Regions from separate parts of the Streptomyces sp. NPDC053513 genome, predicted to be linked through region 1. Evidence: riboswitches for the same ligand, from Rfam matches in the RefSeq annotation. Region 1 holds a riboswitch; each other region holds the start of a gene.

Region 1 (5,172 bases):
GGGGAAGACCAGTCCCTCGTACGCGAAGCCGGAGGTGCGGACGACCACTTCGATGCCGTCCCCGTCGTGCGTCGAGGTGCCCGTCACCCGCAGCACCTCGACCCCGTCGACGAGGGAGGCGGAGCGGCCGACCTCCTCCGCCGTGCGCGGGCGCTGACCGTACAGTTGCCGGCCCGCTTTCCTGGCCACCTCCCGGGTGGCGGCCGCCCCCTCGTCCTCGGCGGACCGCACCACCCCGCAGCCGACGGCGAGCAGCAGCGGCGGGACGAGCAGCAGTGATCGACGCATGCCCCCACCCTCACGGCATCGCCCCCGGAGGCCAACCGCTCTCCTACCCGGACCGGCGTAGGCGATCGTACTCAGACGGCCACCCACGAACCGCACATATGTCAGATCTGCGTGACCTTCACCGCCTCAAGGTCGATACTGCCCGCAGACGCAGGTCGCGGATCCATCTACCAGCCTCGCGAGGAGACACCGTTGAGAATGCTGATCAACGTTCCGGAGACCGTCGTCGCCGACGCGCTGCGGGGGATGGCCGCGGCGCATCCCGAGCTGACCGTGGACGTGGAGCGGCGCGTGGTGGTGCGGCGGGACGCGCCCGTGGCGGGGCAGGTGGCGCTGGTGTCCGGCGGCGGGTCCGGGCACGAGCCGCTGCACGGGGGGTTCGTGGGCCCCGGGATGCTGGCCGCCGCGTGTCCGGGCGAGGTGTTCACCTCGCCCGTGCCCGACCAGATGGTGCGGGCCGCCGCCGCGGTCGACAGCGGCGCCGGGGTGCTGTTCGTCGTCAAGAACTACACCGGTGACGTGCTGAACTTCGAGATGGCCGCGGAGCTCGCCGAGGACGAGGGCATCCAGGTCGCCAAGGTCCTCGTCGACGACGACGTGGCGGTGACGGACAGCCTGTACACGGCGGGCCGGCGCGGCACCGGCGGCACGCTGTTCGTGGAGAAGATCGCGGGCGCGGCGGCCGAGGAGGGCGCCCCGCTGGAGCGGGTGGAGTCGATCGCCCGGCGGGTGAACGAGCGGTGCCGCTCCTTCGGGGTGGCCCTGAGCGCCTGTACGACCCCCGCCAAGGGCAGCCCGACCTTCGACCTCCCGGAAGGGGAGCTGGAGTTGGGGATCGGCATCCACGGCGAGCCCGGCCGGGAGCGGCGGCCCATGATGACCTCGCGGGAGATCGCGGACTTCGCCGTCGACGCCGTCGTGGAGGACCTGCGCCCGTCCGGGCCGGTGATCGCCCTGGTGAACGGGATGGGCGCGACGCCGCTCCTGGAGCTGTACGGGTTCAACGCCGAGGTGCAGCGGGTGCTCGCCGAGCGGAGGGTCCCGGTGGCCCGGACGCTGGTCGGGAACTACGTGACCTCGCTCGACATGGCGGGGTGCTCGGTGACCCTGTGCGAGGTCGACGAGGAGCTGCTGCGCCTGTGGGACGCGCCGGTGCGGACGCCCGCGCTGCGCTGGGGCCGGTGAGCCCCGGGATGGGAGTGGGGAGCGGAATGACGGAGACCCTGGACGCCGGGTTCCTGGTGCGCTGGCTGGCCGCGGTGGCCGAGGACGTCGACCGGGAGGCGGACCGGCTCACCGAGCTGGATTCGGCCATCGGCGACGCCGATCACGGCGTCAATCTCAAGCGGGGGTTCGCCGCCGTGACGGAGGCCCTGGCGAAGGAGCCGCCAGCGAGTCCGGGCGCGGTGCTCGTCACCGCCGGACGACAGCTCATCTCCACCGTCGGCGGCGCTTCGGGACCGCTGTACGGGACGCTGCTGCGGCGCGCCGGGAAGGCCCTGGGCGAGGACGCGGAGGTCACCCGGGAGCGGCTGGCGGAGGCGCTCGGCGCCGGTGTGAGCGCCGTGTCGCAGCTGGGCGGTGCCCAGCCGGGCGACAAGACGATGCTGGACGCGCTCGTGCCGGGAGTGGAAGGGCTGCGGAGCTCGTACGAGGCGGCCCGCGCCGCCGCCGAGGAGGGCGCCCTCGCGACCGTGCCCCTCCAGGCCCGCAAGGGCAGGGCCAGTTACCTCGGGGAGCGGTCGGTCGGGCACCAGGATCCGGGGGCGACGTCGTCGGCGCTGCTCTTCGCCGCCCTCGCCGGGACCGCGCGGGCGGAGGAGGCGCGATGAGCCCCGTGGCCGGAGGCGCGGCGACGCCCGTCGGCATCGTGCTCGTCTCGCACAGCGCGGCGGTCGCGACGGCGGTCGCCGAACTGGCCCGTGGCCTCGCGGGCGGCGGCGACCTCGCGCCGGTCCTGCCGGCGGGCGGGACGCCGGACGGTGGCCTCGGGACGAGTTCCGAGCTGATCTGCGAGGCCGCGAAGGCCGTCGACCGGGGGGCCGGGGTCGCGCTCCTCGTCGACCTGGGCAGCGCGGTCCTCACCGTGAAGGCGCTGCTCGCCGAGGGCGACGAACTGCCCGGGGGCTCCCGCCTGGTGGACGCGCCGTTCGTCGAGGGCGCGGTGGCCGCGCTGGTGACGGCGAGCGCCGGCGGGGACCTCGACGCGGTGGCGGCGGCGGCCTCGGAGGCGTACGCCTACCGCAAGGAGTGACCGCGGGGACCGAGTGCGCGGAGTGACCGGAGGGACGCGTCGCGTGGTGGCCGTGTTGTGATCCAGCAGGTCAACCCACTAGTGTCGCAGGGCCTTGGTGTACGGGAAACCGGTGCAGTACCGGTGCGGCCCTCGCCACTGTGATCGGGAGGTCCGGCTCCACCCCCGGGGGGGGAACACCCCGGGGAAGCCACTGGACCGTCGTGGGAGACCGCGGCGGTGTGGGAAGGCGGAGTCGGGCCGCATGACCGTCAGCCAGGAGACCGGCCAGGGTGCGTTGTCCATCCACGAGGTGCTGGAGAGGGTCTCCCGATCATGCATATAGCCGAGGGGTACCTGCCCCCTGCGCACGCCGCCGCCTGGGGCGTCGCGGCCGCTCCGTTCGTCGTCCACGGGGTGCGCGCGCTGACCCGCGAGGTGCGGTCGAACCCCGAATCCACTCTGCTGCTCGGCGCCTCCGGTGCCTTCACCTTCGTCCTGTCGGCGCTCAAGTTGCCTTCGGTCACCGGCAGCTGTTCGCATCCGACCGGTACGGGGCTCGGCGCGATCCTGTTCCGGCCGCCGATCATGGCGGTCCTCGGGACGATCACCCTGCTCTTCCAGGCCCTGCTGCTCGCGCACGGCGGGCTGACCACGCTCGGCGCGAACGCCTTCTCCATGGCGATCGTCGGACCCTGGGCGGGGTACGGGACGTACCGGCTGCTGCGGCGGTTCGGCGCGCCCCTGATGGTGGCCGTCTTCTTCGGCGCGTTCGTCGCCGACCTGTCCACGTACTGCGTGACCAGCGTGCAGCTGGCCCTGGCGTTCCCCGACCCCGGCAGCGGCGTGCCCGGCGCGCTGGCCAAGTTCGGCGGGATCTTCGCCGTGACGCAGATTCCGCTGGCGGTGAGCGAGGGCCTGCTCACGGTGCTCGTGATGCGGCTGCTCACCCAGTCCAGCAAGGGCGAGCTGACGCGCCTCGGCGTCCTCGGCCGGCCGCGGTCGGAGCGGCCCGAGGAGGTGGCCGCGCGATGAGCCGGAACGCGAAGGTCAACACGCTGCTGCTGCTCCTCGTCGCCGCGCTCGCGGTCCTGCCGCTCGCGCTGGGCCTCGGCGACCACAAGGAGCAGCCGTTCAGCGGGTCCGACAGCGAGGCGGAGACCGCGATCACGGAGCTCCAGCCGGACTACGAGCCGTGGTTCAGCCCGCTGTACGAGCCGCCGTCCGGCGAGATCGAGTCGGCGCTCTTCGCCCTCCAGGCGGCGATCGGCGCCGGTGTCCTGGCGTACTACTTCGGCCTGCGACGCGGTCGCCGCCAGGGCGCGGCCCGCGCCGAGGCCGCCGCAGCCGCCGAGGCGGCGAAGACGGCTGAGACGGCGGGGGCGGCCGAGGCGAAGGACGCGGCGGGAGGCGGTCCCGGCTCCGGCACCGCGAGCGGCGGGCCGGGGGCCGCTGCCGCGAGCGCCCGTGCCGGATCCGGTGCCGCGGACCCCGGTGCCCCGCGTGCCGGGTCAGGAGCCGGCGCGGCCGGCGCCGGCGCGGGATCCCGTGCCCGGGCCGCCGGCCCCGGTGCGCCGGGTCCCGGGGCCGGCGGTGGGGCGGAGGCCCCCGGGGGCGGTGACGGTTCCGTTCCGTTCGACGGTACGGGCGCGTAGCGCCGATGCTGCCGATCGACGCGGCGGCGCACAGCAGTCGCTGGCGCCGCCGCCATCCCGTGGAGAAGGCCGCCCTCGGCTTCGGCCTGACGCTGTGCGCCGTGTCCCTGCCGCCGTGGCCGGGTGCCGTGCTCGTGGCGGCGGCCACGCTCGCGGTGCTGCTCGGTCCGGCCGGGGTGCCGGGCCGTCAGCTGTGGCGGGCGTTCCGCATCCCGCTCGGCTTCTGTGTCACGGGGGCCGTTCCGCTGCTCTTCGAGGTGGGCGGCACGCGCGGGCTCGTGGCCCTCGCGCCCGACGGCCCCGCGCACGCGGGCGAGCTGCTCCTCCGGACCGCCTCGGCCTCGCTGGGGGTGCTGCTCTTCGCCTTCACGACACCGGTGTCCGACGTGCTGCCCCGGCTCGTCCGGGCGGGCGTCCCGGCGCCCGTGGTGGACGTGGCGCTCGTGATGTACCGGATCATCTTCCTGCTGCTCGACTCACTGGCGAAGATCCGGCAGGCCCAGGCGGCCCGGCTCGGGCACACCACCCGGGCCGCGACCTGGCGTTCGCTCGCGGGCCTCGGCGCGACGACGTTCGTGCGGGCCTTCGACCGGGCACAGCGCCTGCAGTCGGGGCTCGCCGGGCGCGGTTACGACGGGACGCTGCGGGTCCTGGTGCCGCCGTGCGCGGTCTCCCGGCGGTTCCTCACGGCGACGGGCGCGCTCCTCGCGGGGCTCGTCGCCCTCACCCTCGTACTGGAAAGGTTCCTTCCGTGACGTCTCCGACGCCGACGCACCCCGTCGTGGAGCTGGTGAAGGCGGGTTTCGCCTACGAGGACGGGCCCGCGGTCCTGTCGGGCGTGGACTTCCCGGTGGCGGAGGGGCGCGCGATCGCGCTCCTCGGCCGCAACGGCAGCGGCAAGACGACGCTGCTGCGGCTCCTCAGCGGGGGGCTGCGGTGCGGGAGCGGCTCGCTGCTCCTGGACGGGGCCGAGGTGGCGTACGACCGGAAGGGGCT
Region 2 (5,172 bases), on a different contig from region 1:
ACAGGGTCGCTAACTGAACCGTCAGTCAGTATCGAGAGGGGTCGGCGGCACTGTCAACGCCCCGGATCCGTCCACTTCCGGCCACCGCCTCCGGGCCGAGGTGAAGAACGCCCGTGTCGTCGACGACGGCGACCCCGTCACCGCCGCGGGATCACCTCCGGCCCCGGCCTCGCCCTCTGGCCGGTCCGCCGCGAACTCGGCGCGGACCCGGCGACGAACCCGGACCCTGCTTGTGTGCGGACACCGGCCTCGGCGCCGCTACGACGACGCGGGACGGGAAGCCCTGTGCCGAGGCCCGTCTCGCTCAGTCACGGGAGGGCGCCGTGCCGAGGAACCGGATGTGGGGGCGGTCGTCGGGCCCGGGGCGGGACACGGAGGCGCGGACGCCGTAGACGTCCGCGACGAGCTGTTCCGTGAGGACTTCCCCGACCGGCCCGGAGGCCACCACCCGCCCCTCGCGCAGGACCACCACGTGATGGCAGTACATCGCCGCCAGGTTGAGGTCGTGCAGCGCCATGACGCACGTGAGGCGCAGGCCCGATATCAGGGTCAGGAGGTCGAGTTGGTGCTGGATGTCGAGGTGGTTCGTCGGTTCGTCGAGGAGGAGTTCGCGCGGTTCCTGGGCGAGCGCGCGGGCGATCTGGACCCGCTGGCGTTCGCCGCCGGAGAGGGTGCGCCAGGTGCGGTGGGCATGGCCGGTCAGGCCGGTGCGGGCGAGCGCGGACCGGACGGCCTCCTCGTCGGTGGCCGTCGCCGGTGACCAGGCGCGGCGGTGCGGGACCCGGCCGAGTCGTACGGCGTCGGCCACGGTGAGGTCGACCTGGGTGTCGGCGTGCTGCTCGACGACCGCGAGTCGCCGTGCGAGGGCGCGGCGCGGGACGTCGCTCAGCGGGGCGCCGTCCAGGGTCACGACCCCGGCGTCCGGGGCGAGGACGCCGGCCAGCACTCTCAGGAGGGTGGATTTTCCCGAACCGTTCGGGCCCAGAAGGCCGGTGAGCGTACCGGGGCGCGGCGCGATGGTCACGCCGTCCAGGACGAGGGAGCCGCCGGCGGTGCGGGAGACGCGCTCGGCCCGTAGTCCCGTACGGCCGCCGGGGCGTGTCGCCGGGTCGGTCATCGGGTGCTCCTGGTGCGGTACAGGACGAGGACGAACGCGGGGACGCCGACGAGCGACGTCACCACGCCCACCGGCACCTCCTGCGGGTCGAGCACGGTACGGGCGAGGGTGTCGGCCCACACCAGGAAGACCGCCCCGGCCAGTGCGCTCAGCGGCAGCAGCCGGGCGTGGCCGGGGCCCACGAGGGCCCGGATCGCGTGCGGCAGGACCAGTCCGACGAAGCCGATCGCGCCGGCGGAGGAGACCAGGACCGCGGTCAGCAGGGCGGTGACCGAGAGGAGGACGAGGCGGGTCCGCGCCACGGAGACGCCGAGCGTCGCCGCCGCGTCCTCGCCGAACGCGAAGGCGTCCAGCGTACGGGCGTGTCCGCCGCAGACCACGAGTCCGACGGCGAGGACGGCGGCGCAGACCCCGGCGTCCGTCCACCCGGCCCCGGCGAGGGAGCCGAGCAGCCAGAAGAGGACGCCCCGGGTGGTCTCGGCGTCGGCGGCGGTCATCACCACGAAGGAGGTGAGGGCGGAGAAGAGCTGCATCGCCGCCACCCCGGCCAGGACGACGCGGTCGGTCGACCCGCCCAGCGTGTGGCTGAGGACCAGGACCAGGGCGAAGGAGCAGAGCGCGCCGAGGAAGGCGCCCCCGGTGACGGACAGCAGGCCCCCGCCCGCGCCGAGGACGACGACGGCCACCGCCCCGGTCGAGGCGCCGGAGGAGACGCCGAGGACGAACGGGTCGGCGAGCGGGTTGCGCAGCAGGGACTGCAGGACCGTGCCGCAGACCGCGAGTCCGGCTCCGCACACGGCCGCGAGGAGCGTGCGGGGCAGCCGCAGGTCCCAGACGATGCCGTCGCGGATCGCGCTCAGGCCGGACGGGCCCCCGCCGAGGTGGGAGACCACCACGGACCAGGAGTCCGAGACGCGGAGGTCGGCCGGGCCGATGGTGACGGCGAGCGCGATCGAGACGCACAGCAGGACGACCCCACCCGCCGCGGCGACCGGCGTGAGCGCCCGGGAGGAGCGGACGGCAGCTCGCACGGAAGGACCCGCCGCCGGTCGGTCGGCGGTGCTTCGGCTCGGCGGACCCACCGCCGCCGATCGGTCGGCGGCGCTTCGGCTCGACGGGACCACCGCCTCGGGTTCCGGGCGGGCCGCCTCGCGAGACCGTACGGAGCGGGTCACCTCGCGAGACCGTACGTCTTCAGCGCGGCGGCGACCTTCTCGATGCCCTCGACGGTGCGGATGGTCGGGTTCATGGCCTGCCCGCTGAGGATCACGTACCGCTTGTTCCTCACCGCGGTCATGTTCCGGGTGACCGGGTGGGACTCCAGGAACTCGATCTTCTTCGCGGCGCTCTCGGCCGACTGCGCCCTGCGGGTCAGGTCGGCGATCACGAGCACGTCGGGATCGCGGTCGGCGACGGTCTCCCAGTTGATCTGCGGCCACTCCTCCTTCGTGTCGTCGAAGACGTTCTTCACGCCGAGTGCCCCGCTGACGATGCCCGGGGCGCCGCAGCAGCCGGCCATGTACGGGCCCTGGGAGTCGGAGAACCAGTAGAGGACGGACGCGTCGCCGAAGTCCGCCCCGACCGTGGCCTTCTCGACCCGGGCGCGGAGTTCGCCGACGAGCTTCTCGCCGCGCTCCGGCACGCCGAACACCCGCGCGAGGTCGCGGATCTCCCCGTACACGGTGTCCATGGTCAGCGGCTTCGTCCGCACGCCGTCGCCGTCGCCGCTGTTGTCCTTGCCGACGCAGTCGGTGGGGGAGAGGTAGGTGGGGACGCCGAGTTTCGCGAACTGCTCCCGGGGGGCCACGCCGCCCTTGCCGAGGGTGTAGAGGAAGGAGGCGCTGACGAAGTCCGGTTCGGTGTCGAGGACCTTCTCGAAGGACGGGTAGCGGTCGGCCAGCCGTGGCACGCCCGCGTTCGCCTTCTCCAGTCCCTTGAGCACCGGATCGGTCCAGGTGGCGGTGCCCACCATGCGGTCGGCCAGGCCGAGGGAGAGCAGGATCTCGGCCGATCCCTGGTCGAGGGCGACGGCACGGCGGGGAGTGCGGTCGACCTCGACCCGCTGTCCGCAGTTGTCGAGACGGACCGGATGACCGGGGCCCGCCTCTTTCGCCTCGGGTGAAGCCGTCGTGGTGCCGGTGCCGTCGCCGCAGCCGGCGACGAGAACGGCACCGGCCACGAGCGGCACGGCGGAGCGGAGGCGGCGGGCGAGGGGCACGGGAGGAGTCCTCTGCGTCACGGCTCATGCGCGGAGCCTGTCGTACGGTGCTTCCCGGACGGCGGCACGCGCCGTCCGGGTCGCCAGCAGGTCTTCGGACTCGGGGTCGTCCGGACGGAGCGCCTTCCCGGGCCCCTCGGGACCCAGTGGCCGATGCTCCGCCCGTCACCCTCACCGCTGCGCGTCAGCTCCGGATTCCCACCGGATTCCCTGACCCGCGCCCATATCGTGTCGATACGTGCGGGGGTGCGACTGGCCCGGGCAAATTACCACAGGCCGATCTTGGGGCCGGCGGGCCGTGTGCCGGAAGGAGGTCCAGGCGGGCGACCGGAGCACCGGCACCGTCGTGCCCCACCCGGCCGAGGCGTCCCCACCCGCCCGAGCGGGTCCGTGGCCGACGCGCGACTCGGCGGGTACACGCCCCTTCCTTGTTGCACATATATTGCAGGTGCTATCTATAGGCAAAAGGAGACGGGTCGATGAGCGGACCAGTGGTGCTCGGGATCGAGTCCTCGTGCGACGAGACCGGCGCCGGGATCGTCCAGGACGGGAAGCTGCTCGCGCACGTCGTGGCGTCGAGCATGGACGAGCACGCCCGCTTCGGCGGCGTCGTGCCGGAGATCGCGGCCAGGGCGCACCTCCAGTCGTTCGACCCGGTCGTGCGCGAGGCCCTCGACCGGGCAGGACTGCGGCCGGGGCAGCTCGACGCCGTCGCCGTCACCACTGGCCCCGGTCTCTCCGGAGCCCTCCAGGTCGGCCTCGCCGGAGCCAAGACCCTCGCCTACGCCGCAGGGGTGCCGCTGTACGGGGTGCACCACCTCGCCGGACACGTCGCCGCCGACACCCTGGAGCACGGTCCCCTGCCCACCCCCTGCGTGGTGCTGATCGTCTCCGGCGGCCACACCTCCCTGCTCCTCGTACGGGACCTGGTCCGCGAGCCGATCCTGCACCTCGGCGACACGCTCGACGACGCGGCCGGCGAGTGCTTCGACAAGGTCGCCCGCATCCTCGGGCTCCCGTACCCGGGCGGGCCCGCGATCGACCGGGCGGCCCGCGAAGGCGACCCGCGCGCCGTGGACTTCCCGCGCCCGCTGACCCGCCCCGGCGACGACCCGTACGCCTTCTCCTTCTCCGGCCTCAAGACCGCGGCCGCCCGCTGGGTCGAGAAGCACCGGCTGCGTGGTGAGGAGCCGCCGGTGGCCGACGGGGCCGCCGCCCTCCAGGAGGCCGTCGCCGACGTGCTGACCCGCAAGGCGCTGGCCGCCTGCAAGGCGTACGACGTGAAGACGCTGATCGTCGTCGGAGGCGTCGCGGCCAACTCGCGCGTCCGGGGACTGGCCGAGCAGCGGTGCGCCGCGGCCGGCATCGAGCTGCGCGTGCCGCCGATGACCCTGTGCACCGACAACGGCGCCATGATCGCGGCCGTCGGCGACCTCCTCGTACGCTCCGGCGCGGAGCCCGCACCTCTCGACGTGTCGATCGACCCGTCGGCGCCGCTGGAGTACGCCTCCCTGACCCCGCTGCCGGCACCCTCGGCCCGGGCCGCCTGACGGCCGCGGTCGTCCGTACGCCGCCTCGCCTCGTGAGGGACGGACGGGGCGCCGACAGGCACGACGGCCTGCTCGAACCTAGCGTGGATCCTGACACCTCGATCCGACGAAGGGACCACCATGAGAAGGTATGGCGCCCTGGACAAGGCCAAGGCGAGGTGCAAAGTGATCGTCGGAAAGGCCACCGGGCACGAGCGTCTGGAGGCCGAGGGAAGAACGGACGAGGTGAGAGCCAGGATCCGGGAGAAGGTGACGAGCATCCGCCGCCGCGCCGAAGGCGTCAGGGA
Region 3 (5,172 bases), on a different contig from region 1:
GAGCGGGTACATCAGCCGCTCCTCGACGTGGTCCTCGCGGATGTGCTCGGCGGCGATGGAGCGGGCTATCGAGCGGCCGTGGCGGGCCGAGTGGTAGGCGATGACGTCGGCCTCGGCGATCGCCTTCACGGCGGCGACGGTCATCAGGTTCGGGTCGCCGGGGCCGAGGCCCACGCCGTACAGCTTGCCGGGCGTCACGGTGGTCATGCCTGGATCTCCTGGATCTCCGCTTCGTGGGCGAGGGCGTTGATCGCGGCGGCCGTCATCGCGCTGCCGCCGCGCCGGCCCCGTACGACCAGGTAGTCGAGGCCGAGGGTGTTCTCGGCGAGCGCGTCCTTCGACTCGGCGGCGCCGATGAAGCCGACCGGGATGCCGAGGACGGCGGCGGGCTTCCCCGCGCCCTTCGCGATCATCTCCAGGAGGTGGAAGAGGGCGGTCGGGGCGTTGCCGATGGCGACGACGGAGCCTTCGAGGCGGTCCCGCCACAGTTCGAGCGCGGCGGCGGAGCGGGTGGTGCCCAGCTCGGCGGCGAGGCCCGGCACGGCCGGGTCGGAGAGGGCGCAGAGCACCTCGTTGTCGGCGGGCAGCCGCTTGCGGGTGACGCCGCTGGCCACCATCTGCGCGTCGCAGAGGATGGGCGCGCCGTCGCGGAGGGCGGCGCGGGCGTTCGCGACGACCTGCGGCGAGTACGCGATGTCCTGCACGAGGTCGGTCATGCCGCAGGCGTGGATCATCCGGACCGCCACCTGGGCGACGTCGGCGGGCAGGCCCGCGAGGTCCGCCTCGGCGCGGATCGTGGCAAAGGACCGGCGGTAGATCTCCGTCCCGTCCTTCTCGTAGTCGAACATCCTGTTGCTCTCGCTCATCTCGTGTGGGTCGGCAGGCTGCGGGCCGTGGTCACTGCTTCGGGCAGGGAGGTACGGGGGGTGGGGACGCCGTCCACCAGGTAGGTGTCGTCGCCGGTGGCGAGGACGTCGACCCAGGTGCCGTGCGGGTGCCCGCAGCGGCGCTCGCACCCGGAGAAGTGCACGGGCAGCGGCCCCGCGGGTGCGGCGAGGGCGTCGGTCCTGACGTCGGCGAGGGACTTGGCGCAGCCGGGCCTCCCGGTGCAGGCGCTGACCCCGACGGAGGGCAGGTCGGGCCGGGTGACCAGGCCGTGCGCCTCCAGGTCGGGCAGCCGGTCGGCGCGGGCCCCGACGGCGACCACTCCGCGCCAGGGCGTGAACCGCAGCTCGTCGGCGCCGTCGGCCAGGGCCCGCAGCTGCGCCGCGGTCAGCCGGCCGAGGGGGGCGAGGACGTGCAGGGCGCGCTCGCCGAGCGGTCCGGGCGCGGGCGGCGGGGAGGCGGGAAGCGGCGGTACGGGTACGGGCTCCGCCGTGATCCCGGCCCGCGCGAGGGCCCCGGCCCAGTCGGGAACGTGCCCGTCGGGCAGTTCGCGCGGCCGCCAGGCCCCGTTTCCGGCGGCCTCGGCGGCGTCGAGGAACGCGAGGGCGGCGGTGAGGGCGGCCCGTACGGCGACGGCGGTCGCGGGGACGCCGGCGGACGCGGGGACGACGGCGGTGTCGGCTGCGGTGTCGCCGTCGGCGGTGTCGTCGTCTTCGGCGGCGAGGCGGAAGGCCTCCGGGCCGAGCCGCAGCAGGACCGATCCCTCCGGTCCTGCGATCAAGCTCACATCGCCGCCGAGTCCGGCGACGTCCCCGCGTCCGTCGTCGAGGACGAACAGGAAACGTCCCGAAAGGGACGCGGCCCGGGGCTCGGCGCACAGGGCGGCGTCCAGGGCCCGCGCCCACAACTGCACGTCCGCGTGGCCGAGTCCGTCGAGTCCCGCGCCGGGCGAGGCCACGATGTTGCGGACGCGCTCGTGGGTGGGGGAGGGCAGCAGGCCGGCCCCGGCCAGGAGAGCCGCCAGGTCCGCCCCGCAGCCCTCGCCGAGACCGCGCAGCTCCGCGTTGCCGCGCGAGGTGATGCTGATCCGCCCGTCGCCGAGGGACTCGGCGGCATGGGCCAGGAGATCGGCCTGACGCGCCGTCAACCTGCCTGCGGGCAGGCGCAGTCGGGCGAGGCGGCCGTCGTCGGCGGGGTGCAGGCGCAGCGCCCCGGGGCAGGCGTCGCCACGGTCCCGTATGCGAGCTTCGCCCGGTTCGGGCGTCGGGGGTGGGGTGGGCGGCATGGCGGCGAGCATACCCACGGGGAACCGGCTGACCACCGGGTGTGATCCGGCCGACTCCCCGGTTCCCCCCGGCCCGGAGACGGCACGATCTAGGATGCAGATCGGCATGGGGTCCCAGGACCCCGGGGAGGAAGCCCGGTGAGAATCCGGCGCGGTCCCGCCACTGTGAGCTGCCCCCGTCCGTTCGGGGGCGGTGAGTCAGGAACTCCCGCCGTCCACACGACCACCCGGGGCGCGGACAACCCCGAGGAAGGGCCTGAGCTCGCCATGCTCCTGCTGCTGTCGCACTCCGACACCGACCTGCTCAGCGCCCGCGCGGCCGGAGGTCCGGTGGAGTACCGCTTCGCCAACCCCGCCCGCCTCCCCCTCGCCGACCTCCCGGCCCTCCTCGACGGCGCCGACCTGGTCGTCGTCCGCCTCCTCGGCGGCGTCCGCTCCTGGCAGGAGGGCCTGGACACGGTCCTCGCCGCCGGAAAGCCGGTCGTCGTCCTCAGCGGCGAGCAGGCCCCCGACGCCCAGCTCATGGAGGCCTCCACCGTCCCGATCGGCGTCGCCACCGAGGCCCACGCCTATCTGGCGCACGGCGGCCCGGCCAACCTGGAGCAGCTGGCCCGCTTCCTCTCCGACACCGTCCTGCTCACCGGCCACGGCTTCGACACCCCGGCCGCCGCCCCCACCTGGGGCCCCCTGGAGCGGACCCCCGGGGCCGACGCGACCGGCCCGACCGTCGCCGTGCTCTACTACCGCGCCCACCACATGAGCGGGAACACCGCCTTCGTCGACGCCCTCTGCGGGGCGATCGAGGACGCCGGCGCCCGGGCCCTCCCGCTGTACGTGGCGTCCCTGCGCGCCCCGGAGCCGGAGCTGCTCGACCGCCTCCGTACGGCCGACGCGATCGTCACCACCGTCCTCGCCGCCGGCGGCACCAAGCCCGCCGAGGCCCAGGCCGGCGGCGACGAGGAGGCCTGGGACGCGGGCGCGCTCGCCGCGCTCGACGTGCCGATCCTCCAGGCCCTGTGCCTGACCGGTTCGCGGTCCGCGTGGGAGGAGAACGACGAGGGCCTCTCCCCGCTGGACGCCGCCAGCCAGGTCGCCGTGCCCGAGTTCGACGGCCGGCTCATCACCGTCCCCTTCTCCTTCAAGGAGATCGACGAGGACGGTCTGCCCGCGTACGTCGCCGACGCCGAGCGCGCGGCCCGCGTCGCCGGGATCGCCGTCCGGCACGCCCGGCTCCGCCACATCCCGAACGCCGAGAAGAAGCTGGCGCTCGTCCTCTCCGCGTACCCGACGAAGCACTCCCGCATCGGCAACGCCGTCGGCCTCGACACCCCCGCCTCCGCCGTCGCGCTCCTGCGCCGTCTGATCGCCGAGGGCTACGACTTCGGGCCCGTCGAAGACCTCCCCGGCCTGGTCTCCGGCGACGGCGACGAGCTGATCTACGCCCTCATCGAGGCCGGCGGCCACGACCAGGACTGGCTGACCGAGGAGCAGCTCGCGAAGAACCCGGTCCGCATCCCGGCCGCCGACTACAAGCGCTGGTACGCGACGCTGCCCGCCGAACTCCGCGAGCAGGTGGAGGAGCACTGGGGCCCCGCGCCCGGCGAGATGTTCCTCGACCGCTCCCGCAACCCGGAGGGCGACATCGTCCTCGCCGCCCTGCGGCGCGGGAACCTCCTGATCCTCATCCAGCCGCCGCGCGGCTTCGGCGAGAACCCGATCGCGATCTACCACGACCCCGATCTCCCGCCGTCCCACCACTACCTGGCCGCCTACCGCTGGATCGCCGCCCGCGCCGAGGACGGCGGCTTCGGCGCCGACGCCATGGTCCACCTCGGCAAGCACGGCAACCTGGAGTGGCTGCCCGGCAAGAACGCCGGCCTGTCCGCCGCCTGCGGCCCCGACGCGGCCCTCGGCGACATCCCGCTGATCTACCCGTTCCTCGTCAACGACCCGGGCGAGGGCACCCAGGCCAAGCGGCGCGTCCACGCCACCCTCGTCGACCACCTGGTGCCGCCGATGGCCCGCGCCGACTCGTACGGCGACATCGCCCGCCTGGAGCAGCTGCTCGACGAGTACGCGCAGATCAGCTCGATGGACCCGGCGAAGCTCCCGGCCATCCGCGCCCAGATCTGGACCCTGATCCAGGCCGCCAGGCTCGACCACGACCTGGGGCTCGAAGAGCGGCCCGAGGACGACGGCTTCGACGACTTCCTGCTGCACGTCGACGGCTGGCTGTGCGAGGTCAAGGACGCCCAGATCCGCGACGGCCTGCACGTTCTCGGCGGCGCGCCGGAGGGCGAGGCCCGGGTCAACCTGGTCCTCTCCATCCTCCGCGCCCGCCAGATCTGGGGCGGCACGCAGGCGCTGCCCGGCCTGCGCGAGGCCCTCGGCCTCGACGAGTCGGCCGCGACCCGCACCACCGCCGACGAGGCGGAGGCGAAGGCGCGCGAGCTGGTCGAGGCGATGGAGGCCGCCGACTGGGCGGTGGACGCGATCGACACGGTCGCCGCCGCGTACGGCCCCGAGGTCCGCGAGGTGCTGTCCTTCGCCGCCCTCCAGGTCGTGCCGCGCCTCGCCGCCACCACCGACGAGCTGGCCCACGCCGTGCACGCCCTGAACGGCGGCTTCGTGCCCGCCGGCCCGTCCGGCTCCCCGCTCCGGGGCCTGGTCAACGTCCTGCCGACCGGCCGCAACTTCTACTCGGTCGACCCGAAGGCCGTGCCGTCCCGGCTCGCCTGGGAGACCGGCCAGGCGCTCGCGGACTCGCTGCTGACGCGCTACCGCGAGGACAACGGCTCGTGGCCGACCTCCGTCGGCCTCTCCCTGTGGGGCACCAGCGCGATGCGCACCGCCGGCGACGACGTCGCCGAGGCGCTCGCCCTCCTCGGCGTCCGCCCGCTGTGGGACGAGGCCTCCCGCCGGGTCAACGGCCTGGAGCCCATCCCGCTCGCCGAGCTCGGCCGCCCGCGCGTCGACGTGACGCTGCGCATCTCGGGCTTCTT

Evidence for each region. A riboswitch is a leader RNA that binds a small molecule or an ion and turns the genes downstream of it on or off. The one in region 1 is predicted to bind cobalamin.
Region 2: it holds a riboswitch for cobalamin, as region 1 does, so the genes downstream of both, ACIGW4_RS26190 (ABC transporter substrate-binding protein) here and ACIGW4_RS07555 (energy-coupling factor ABC transporter permease) in region 1, are expected to answer to the same signal.
Region 3: it holds a riboswitch for cobalamin, as region 1 does, so the genes downstream of both, cobN (cobaltochelatase subunit CobN) here and ACIGW4_RS07555 (energy-coupling factor ABC transporter permease) in region 1, are expected to answer to the same signal.

Annotation. Positions count from the first base shown of each region.
Region 1 covers NZ_JBITXP010000003.1:444,574-449,745, reverse strand. The annotation lists gene ACIGW4_RS07575 (translation initiation factor IF-2) at 1-288, opposite strand, end outside; gene dhaK (dihydroxyacetone kinase subunit DhaK) at 481-1,473, shown strand; gene dhaL (dihydroxyacetone kinase subunit DhaL) at 1,500-2,120, shown strand; gene ACIGW4_RS07560 (PTS-dependent dihydroxyacetone kinase phosphotransferase subunit DhaM) at 2,117-2,542, shown strand; cobalamin riboswitch at 2,593-2,829, shown strand; gene ACIGW4_RS07555 (energy-coupling factor ABC transporter permease) at 2,858-3,556, shown strand; gene ACIGW4_RS07550 (energy-coupling factor ABC transporter substrate-binding protein) at 3,553-4,176, shown strand; gene cbiQ (cobalt ECF transporter T component CbiQ) at 4,182-4,931, shown strand; gene ACIGW4_RS07540 (ATP-binding cassette domain-containing protein) at 4,928-5,172, shown strand, end outside.
Region 2 covers NZ_JBITXP010000017.1:76,300-81,471, reverse strand. The annotation lists gene ACIGW4_RS26200 (ABC transporter ATP-binding protein) at 305-1,117, opposite strand; gene ACIGW4_RS26195 (FecCD family ABC transporter permease) at 1,114-2,148, opposite strand; gene ACIGW4_RS26190 (ABC transporter substrate-binding protein) at 2,289-3,335, opposite strand; cobalamin riboswitch at 3,403-3,607, opposite strand; gene tsaD (tRNA (adenosine(37)-N6)-threonylcarbamoyltransferase complex transferase subunit TsaD) at 3,815-4,885, shown strand.
Region 3 covers NZ_JBITXP010000002.1:382,298-387,469, forward strand. The annotation lists gene cobJ (precorrin-3B C(17)-methyltransferase) at 1-207, opposite strand, end outside; gene ACIGW4_RS04960 (precorrin-8X methylmutase) at 204-866, opposite strand; gene ACIGW4_RS04965 (cobalamin biosynthesis protein CobG) at 863-2,182, opposite strand; cobalamin riboswitch at 2,262-2,397, shown strand; gene cobN (cobaltochelatase subunit CobN) at 2,438-5,172, shown strand, end outside.